DNA from 2 places in the Paenibacillus sp. FSL F4-0125 genome. Region 2 is predicted to be linked to the other one. Evidence: a T-box and tRNA genes for the amino acid it is inferred to sense, from the RefSeq annotation. Region 2 holds a T-box; the other holds one or more tRNA genes.
The links. The T-box of region 2 lies ahead of ileS (isoleucine--tRNA ligase). A T-box ahead of a tRNA ligase gene usually reads a tRNA of that ligase, here a tRNA-Ile.
Positions count from the first base shown of each region.

Region 1 (4,361 bases), 4.0 Mb from region 2:
TCTCACATGGAGTTACAAAGGAATATGGTAGGCGAAGAGGTCTGGAAAGGCCCGCGATAGAGGTAAAAGCCCTGTAGCCTAAACTGTGTTCTCTCCGAGACGGATCCCGAGTAGTGCGGGGCACGTGAAACCCCGTATGAATCCAGCAGGACCATCTGCTAAGGCTAAATACTACCTGGCGACCGATAGTGAAACAGTACCGTGAGGGAAAGGTGAAAAGCACCCCGGAAGGGGAGTGAAATAGAACCTGAAACCGTGTGCTTACAAAAAGTCAGAGCCCTATTAATGGGTGATGGCGTGCCTTTTGTAGAATGAACCGGCGAGTTACGTTTAACATGCAAGGTTAAGTCGAGAAGACGGAGCCGCAGCGAAAGCGAGTCTGAATAGGGCGAATGAGTATGTGGACGTAGACCCGAAACCGTGTGATCTACCCCTGTCCAGGGTGAAGGTGCGGTAACACGCACTGGAGGCCCGAACCCACGCACGTTGAAAAGTGCGGGGATGAGGTGGGGGTAGCGGAGAAATTCCAATCGAACTCGGAGATAGCTGGTTCTCCCCGAAATAGCTTTAGGGCTAGCCTCGGTATAAGAGTAGTGGAGGTAGAGCACTGATTGGGTGCGGGGTCCGCAAGGATTACCAAGCTCAGTCAAACTCCGAATGCCATATACTTATTGCCGGGAGTCAGACAGTGAGTGCTAAGATCCATTGTCAAAAGGGAAACAGCCCAGACCATCAGCTAAGGTCCCCAAGTGTGTGTTAAGTGGGAAAGGATGTGGAGTTGCACAGACAACCAGGATGTTGGCTTAGAAGCAGCCACCATTGAAAGAGTGCGTAATAGCTCACTGGTCGAGTGACTCTGCGCCGAAAATGTAACGGGGCTAAACACACCACCGAAGCTATGGCTAGATACGTATGTATCTGGGGTAGGGGAGCGTTGTATGTGGGTTGAAGGTGTACCGTAAGGAGCGCTGGACAGCATACAAGTGAGAATGCCGGTATGAGTAACGAAAAGATCAGTGAGAATCTGATCCGCCGAAAGCCCAAGGTTTCCTGAGGAAGGCTCGTCCGCTCAGGGTAAGTCGGGACCTAAGGCGAGGCCGAAAGGCGTAGTCGAAGGACAACAGTTTGAAATTACTGTACCACCGTAATCCGCTATGAGCGATGGGGTGACGCAGGAGGGTAGTGACGCGGACTGATGGATATGTCCGTCTAAGCAGTGAGGCTGATGTGTAGGCAAATCCGCACATCGTTAAGGCTGGGCTGTGATGGGGAGCGAAAATTGTAGTAGCGAAGGTCATGATCTCACACTGCCAAGAAAAGCCTCTAGCCAGGAGAAGGTGCCCGTACCGCAAACCGACACAGGTAGGCGAGAAGAGAATTCTAAGGCGCGCGGAAGAACTCTCGTTAAGGAACTCGGCAAAATGACCCCGTAACTTCGGGAGAAGGGGTGCCCCGGTAGTGTGAATAGCACGAGGGGGCCGCAGTGAAAAGGCCCAAGCGACTGTTTAGCAAAAACACAGGTCTGTGCGAAGCCGCAAGGCGAAGTATACGGGCTGACGCCTGCCCGGTGCTGGAAGGTTAAGGGGAGTGGTTAGGGGTAACCCGAAGCTATGAACCGAAGCCCCAGTAAACGGCGGCCGTAACTATAACGGTCCTAAGGTAGCGAAATTCCTTGTCAGGTAAATTCTGACCCGCACGAATGGCGTAACGACTTGGGCGCTGTCTCAACGAGAGATCCGGTGAAATTTTAATACCTGTGAAGATGCAGGTTACCCGCGACAAGACGGAAAGACCCCATGGAGCTTTACTGCAGCTTGATATTGAATTTGGGTACGATCTGTACAGGATAGGTGGGAGCCGTAGAAATCGGAGCGCAAGCTTCGGTGGAGGCGCCGTTGGGATACCACCCTGATCGTATCTAGGTTCTAACCTAGTGCCCTAATCGGGTACGGGGACCGTGTCAGGCGGGCAGTTTGACTGGGGCGGTCGCCTCCTAAAGAGTAACGGAGGCGTTCCAAGGTTCCCTCAGAATGGTTGGAAATCATTCGAAGAGTGCAAAGGCATAAGGGAGCTTGACTGCGAGACCTACAAGTCGAGCAGGGACGAAAGTCGGACTTAGTGATCCGGTGGTACCGCATGGAAGGGCCATCGCTCAACGGATAAAAGCTACCCTGGGGATAACAGGCTTATCTCCCCCAAGAGTCCACATCGACGGGGAGGTTTGGCACCTCGATGTCGGCTCATCGCATCCTGGGGCTGAAGTAGGTCCCAAGGGTTGGGCTGTTCGCCCATTAAAGCGGTACGCGAGCTGGGTTCAGAACGTCGTGAGACAGTTCGGTCCCTATCTGTCGTGGGCGCAGGAAATTTGAGAGGAGCTGTCCTTAGTACGAGAGGACCGGGATGGACGTACCGCTGGTGCACCAGTTGTTCCGCCAGAAGCATGGCTGGGTAGCTACGTACGGACGGGATAAGCGCTGAAAGCATCTAAGCGTGAAGCCCCCCTCAAGATGAGATTTCCCAATTAGTAAGACCCCTTGAAGACGACGAGGTAGATAGGTTGGAGGTGGAAGTGCAGTAATGCATGGAGCTGACCAATACTAATCGGTCGAGGGCTTATCCTATACTTAAAACGCAAATTCAATTCGGATTCAGTTTTCAGGCGATTAAGCCTGAGCATTACGCTGTAATGCCCGTTTGGTGGCGATAGCGGAGGGGTTCCACGCGTACCCATCCCGAACACGACCGTTAAGCCCTCCAGCGCCGATGGTACTTGGACCGAAGGGTCCTGGGAGAGTAGGACGCCGCCAAGCGGACAACCACATTACCCGTGGTATTTTTTTTGCCCTTAATATTCGTATGTCTTAAAAGGGCCTTTAGCTCAGCTGGTTAGAGCGCACCCCTGATAAGGGTGAGGTCGGTGGTTCGAGTCCACTAAGGCCCACCATATTCCCTGATAGCTCAGTTGGTAGAGCACTCGACTGTTAATCGAGTTGTCACAGGTTCGAGTCCTGTTCGGGGAGCCATTTATGGAGAGGTGTCCGAGTTTGGCCGAAGGAGCACGATTGGAAATCGTGTAGGCGCCACAAGCGTCTCGAGGGTTCGAATCCCTCTCTCTCCGCCATGAATTTACTTCCCTGTTAGGGATGAGAAGCCTTGGTGGTTCGTTGAAGCATAAGCTTCGTTAGGAATGCTTCGCAATCTCGATCGTAGTGAGAGTATCCCTCTCTCTCCGCCATAAAGTTTATTAGCATGGCCCGTTGGTCAAGGGGTTAAGACACCTCCCTTTCACGGAGGTAACATGGGTTCGAATCCCATACGGGTCATAACATGGAGGCTTAGCTCAGCTGGGAGAGCATCTGCCTTACAAGCAGAGGGTCGGGGGTTCGATCCCCTCAGCCTCCACCATATTCATTTAAGAACGACGCGGGGTGGAGCAGCCCGGTAGCTCGTCGGGCTCATAACCCGAAGGCCGCAGGTTCAAATCCTGCCCCCGCAACCAAATTTTCCTTAAGCATGATGTTTTGGGACTAGCTGGCGTAGTGTAAATGAATAGTATATACTTATTAAATGACGCGGGGTGGAGCAGCCCGGTAGCTCGTCGGGCTCATAACCCGAAGGCCGCAGGTTCAAATCCTGCCCCCGCAACCAATTTACATTTATGCATTATGTCTGTGGAACCGTGGTGTAGTTGGCCTAACATGCCTGCCTGTCACGCAGGAGATCGCGAGTTCGAATCTCGTCGGTTCCGCCATTTAGTTAATTATTGTTGGGGATTAGCCAAGCGGTAAGGCAACGGACTTTGACTCCGTCATGCATAGGTTCAAATCCTATATCCCCAGCCATTTATGAGAGCCATTAGCTCAGTTGGTAGAGCACCTGACTTTTAATCAGGGTGTCGAAGGTTCGAGTCCTTCATGGCTCACCATTATTTTTAAAGTGTGCGCGTGTGGCGGAATGGCAGACGCACCAGACTTAGGATCTGGCGTTTCACGACGTGGGGGTTCAAGTCCCTTCACGCGCACCAATTTTGCGGAAGTGGCTCAGCGGTAGAGCATCGCCTTGCCAAGGCGAGGGTCGCGGGTTCGATTCCCGTCTTCCGCTCCATAATTTTTGCGCCCTTAGCTCAGCTGGATAGAGCGTTTGACTACGAATCAAAAGGCCGGGAGTTCGAATCTCTCAGGGCGCGCCATTTTTATTACTAAGTCATTACATGTTTTGACGGGATGTAGCTCAGCTTGGTAGAGCACCTGGTTTGGGACCAGGGGGTCGCATGTTCAAATCGTGTCATCCCGATTTTATACCTTTGCGGGTGTAGTTCAATGGTAGAACTTCAGCCTTCCAAGCTGATAGCGTGGGTTCGA
Region 1 is NZ_JBBOZJ010000001.1:920,919-925,279, forward strand. Features, by position in the region: rRNA gene NST74_RS04030 (23S ribosomal RNA) at 1-2,621, shown strand, start outside; rRNA gene rrf (5S ribosomal RNA) at 2,694-2,810, shown strand; tRNA gene NST74_RS04040 (tRNA-Ile) at 2,868-2,944, shown strand; tRNA gene NST74_RS04045 (tRNA-Asn) at 2,948-3,023, shown strand; tRNA gene NST74_RS04050 (tRNA-Ser) at 3,029-3,121, shown strand; tRNA gene NST74_RS04055 (tRNA-Glu) at 3,252-3,323, shown strand; tRNA gene NST74_RS04060 (tRNA-Val) at 3,330-3,405, shown strand; tRNA gene NST74_RS04065 (tRNA-Met) at 3,423-3,499, shown strand; tRNA gene NST74_RS04070 (tRNA-Met) at 3,572-3,648, shown strand; tRNA gene NST74_RS04075 (tRNA-Asp) at 3,674-3,751, shown strand; tRNA gene NST74_RS04080 (tRNA-Gln) at 3,768-3,842, shown strand; tRNA gene NST74_RS04085 (tRNA-Lys) at 3,850-3,925, shown strand; tRNA gene NST74_RS04090 (tRNA-Leu) at 3,941-4,024, shown strand; tRNA gene NST74_RS04095 (tRNA-Gly) at 4,030-4,104, shown strand; tRNA gene NST74_RS04100 (tRNA-Arg) at 4,113-4,189, shown strand; tRNA gene NST74_RS04105 (tRNA-Pro) at 4,220-4,293, shown strand; tRNA gene NST74_RS04110 (tRNA-Gly) at 4,306-4,361, shown strand, end outside.
Region 1: it has a tRNA-Ile gene. The T-box ahead of ileS (isoleucine--tRNA ligase) is inferred to sense a tRNA for this amino acid. The anticodon was not compared.

Region 2 (4,361 bases):
AGGGCCGATACCGTGTTCAAATTGGTAAATTTGTGTGAATCCCTTGCAGGAATCCGGCTTTACTTGTCGAAATTGATTATTTCGAGGGAATCAAACATTTTTAAAGCAGGACGCCGATATTTTATAGAAGAGGCGAACCATGAATGGCAGTTGGATCGTCGATATATATCCTCTGCCTTTACTTGAAGTACAGTCTTTCTTCTTTGTCTGCTGCACAGGTATGGTTCAGAGACTTAGAAGGTCCGAAATTTCTAGGAGGTGCACAGCATGCCATTAACACCGCTCGATATACATAACAAGGAGTTCTCTCGGAGACTTCGCGGTTATGATGAGGACGAGGTCAACGAATTTCTGGATCAAGTAATTAAAGATTACGAAAGTGTTATCCGTGAGAACAAAGAGCTGCAGAATCAGCTTTTGTCCATTCAAGAGCGTTTGGATCATTTTGTGAACATTGAAGAGAGTTTATCGAAGACGATCTTAGTCGCTCAGGAAGCGGCAGATGATGTGAAGAACAACTCCAAGAAGGAATCGCAGCTTATTATCAAGGAAGCGGAAAAGAACGCAGATCGGATTATTAACGAAGCGTTATCCAAATCCCGTAAAGTTGCTATTGAGACTGAAGAGTTGCGCAAGCAAGCTTCAATCTATCGTACTCGTTTCCGGACATTGGTGGAAGCTCAGCTGGAGCTGTTGTCACAGGATGACTGGAATGCCTTGGAGAGTCGTGAGGCGAGCGAGAACGTAACTTTTAAGGATGATGTTCTACATCGTATCTAATCATTGTGATGAATGCTGATTTGGTTTGTGAGTAGGAAGGATTTTGGACTTTTATAATTTCAAACCAGAATTGGCTAAATAGAGGGAGCTATTCCCTCTATTTTTATTTTCCGTTAAAATCGATCATAATAAAGGATCTTCCGCCATCGTTGGTATGCTCCTATTTGCGGATTTGGCAAGCGGTTGTTGACATTTAGACTCAAAAAGTCTATAAATAGAACATATCTGTATAATGTTTATATGTATTCGATGACGGGACAAGTACGACAAGGTAACGTTCTCCAGAGAGTCGGCGATTGCTGAGAGCCGATTGTTCGAACCCTGCCGGAAGATCTTCCCCTAGAAGTTAAGCTGAAGCGTTGATCGTGCGTAAGCTTAGCCGTCTGCCGGACGTTACACCGGACCTGTGCATGAGATTTACGCGCGGGACTGAGATTGTGCTGAATACACTCCCCTTAAGGATGTGCTCATGCGCAGAATTAGGGTGGTATCGCGAGCGTCGTCTCGCCCCTTTGGGGGTGGGATGACGCTTATTTTGTTGTTCCGGGGCGGGCCATCCCCCTAAATCCCCCTTGCTAAGGGGGACCCCAAGGGCTGCCGCCCTCTGGACACCCGCAAAGTAAAGCCTCGTGCAAATGGGTACGGTGGTGGAAGCGAACGGACTCATGTGGCTGAAGGAGCGGCCCTTCTTAGGCTCCCCTGGCGGGATCGCCTGCGGGGCCTTCACTGCTAGAGCAAACCGGCGTTTCACTCGCCGGTCCCTGTGGCACTCCTAGCCAGTGCTGCCCTGCGGGATCGCGGCTCGGGTGCCAAGAACAAAAGCACGTGCGACCAGCTGTGCAAGGTCGCTCAGAGACTAAACCATGAAAGGATTGACCATCACATGCAAAAAGTAGATGTCAGAGAAAAAGCGCGGGCAAGAGATGTCCGCATACTGAAGAAATGGAGCGACGAAAATACGTTCCGCAAATCCATGGAGAACCGTGAAGGACGTCCGAACTATGTATTTTACGAAGGTCCTCCTACAGCGAATGGTGCACCACATATCGGGCACGTGCTGGGCCGTGTAATCAAGGATTTCATCGGTCGTTACCAAACGATGAAAGGCTATCGTGTGGTACGTAAAGCGGGCTGGGATACACATGGTCTTCCAGTAGAGCTAGGCGTGCAAAAGAAGCTTGGGATCTCCGGTAAACAAGAGATCGAAGAATATGGTGTAGAGAAATTCATTCAGGAATGTAAAGACAGCGTCTTCGGCTACGAGAAGCAATGGCGCGAGTTTACAGAGGGTATCGGATACTGGACGGATTTAGATAATCCTTACGTAACCTTGGATAACACATATATCGAAAGCGTGTGGAACATCTTGGCTACGGTGCATGACAAAGGGCTGCTCTATCGCGGACACCGCGTTAGCCCTTACTGCCCAAGCTGCCAGACTACCCTAAGCTCCCACGAAGTAGCTCAAGGCTACAAAACCGTCAAGGATCTTAGTGCGACTGCAAAGTTCAAACTGGATGACAGTGGAGACTACGTACTAGCTTGGACGACTACACCTTGGACATTGCCAGCGCACATGGCTTTAGCCATGAACCCTGACATGGATTATGTACGTGTACAACAAGAAGATGGTGTGTACATCGTTGCTAAGAATTTGGTGGAAGAAGTAATGAAAGGCGAGCACACCGTCCTTTCGACACATAAAGGTTCCGAGTTTATCGGCAAAACTTACGCTCCTCCTTTCGGATACATCAAGGCAGAGAAAAGCAATGTCATCGTAGGTGCTTCCTTCGTTACAGATTCCAGCGGTACAGGGATCGTACACATGGCACCAGCGCATGGTGAAGATGACTACAAGACTTGCCGCGAGAACGGTATCAGCTTCGTAAACGTGGTTGATAATTCCGGTAAGTATACGGATGTAGTGTCTGATTTTGCCGGACGCTTCGTAAAAGATTGCGATTTAGATATCGTTAAAGCTTTATCTGAAAAAGGATTGCTTTACGGTAAAGAAAAATACGAGCACAGCTATCCGTTCTGCTGGCGTTGTGATACACCGCTCTTGTATTACGCAACAGACAGCTGGTTCATCAACACTACAGCGATCAAGGATCAGCTCATTGCTAACAACAACAGCGTAAATTGGTACCCTGAGCATGTACGCGAAGGCCGTTTTGGTAAGTTCTTGGATGAACTGGTGGACTGGAATATCAGCCGTAATCGTTACTGGGGTACACCGCTTAATGTTTGGGTGTGTCAAGAAACGGGCAAAGAGTTCGCTCCACACAGCATTGAAGAACTGAGAGCCATGGCAATCGGCGATGTGCCTGAGGATATCGAGCTGCATAAGCCTTTTGTAGATAAGATCAAGCTACGTAGTCCTTTCAGTGAAGGTGCAGAGATGGTTCGCACACCGGAAGTTATCGACGTTTGGTTTGACAGTGGTTCAATGCCTTTTGCTCAAAGCCACTATCCATTTGAAAACGAAGATAAGCTGAATGATCAGTATCCAGCGGATATGATCTGTGAAGGGATCGACCAGACCCGTGGATGGTTCTATAGCTTGCTAGCAGTATCTACCTTGTTTAAAGGTAAAGCACCATATAAAGCGGTAATCGCTACAGGCCATATCCTCGACGAGAACGGTCAAAAAATGTCCAAATCCAAAGGCAATGTTATTGATCCTTGGGAAATCATGAATGAATACGGAACGGATGCTTTCCGTTGGGCGATTCTGTCTGACAGTGCACCGTGGAACAACAAACGGTTCTCCCGTGGTCTTGTAGGGGAAACCAAATCTAAAGTTGTAGATACACTGGTGAATACACATGCGTTCTTGACGCTTTATGCAGGCATCGATGGTTACGATCCAGCCGATCATCCTTTTAAAGTATCCGAACATAAGCTGGACCGCTGGATTCTATCCCGTCTGAACAGCTTGATTCTTTTGGTAGATAAAGGACTTGCGGTAAATGACTTCGTAAACACGTCCAAAGCGATTGAGAACTTTGTGGATGAGCTCAGTAACTGGTATATCCGTCGTTCCCGTGACCGTTTCTGGGGGAGTGGTCTAGGTGAAGATAAGCTGGATGCTTATCGTACACTGACCCATGTGCTTTTGACGACAGCCTCTTTGATGGCTCCATTTACACCGATGTTGTCTGAAGATATCTTCACGAACCTTGGCGGCGGAGAAAGCGTGCATTTAGCAGATTATCCGGTTGCTGATGAGAGCTTGATCGATAAAGAGCTGGAAGAGGATATGGAAAGTGCAAGACAGATCGTTGAGCTGGCGCGCAACGTGCGTAACGAAACAGGCATTAAGAATCGTCAACCACTGTCTGAGCTGATCGTTTCGATGAACCGTGACTTCCATTTGTCTGAGTATGAAGAGATCATCAAAGAAGAGATCAACATCAAGAACATCGTGCTGGAGACTAGTGATAGCGGATTTGTGGATTTCACACTTAAGCTGAATCTTAAGGTTGCCGGTAAAAAATACGGTAAAAACGTTGGCTTCCTGCAAGGCTTCCTGAAAGCTCTGGATAGTGACTCTACCCGCAAAGCGGTACAAGATGGCT
Region 2 is NZ_JBBOZJ010000001.1:4,966,139-4,970,499, reverse strand. Features, by position in the region: gene NST74_RS22155 (YlmH family RNA-binding protein) at 1-38, shown strand, start outside; gene NST74_RS22150 (DivIVA domain-containing protein) at 268-780, shown strand; T-box leader at 1,021-1,295, shown strand; gene ileS (isoleucine--tRNA ligase) at 1,664-4,361, shown strand, end outside.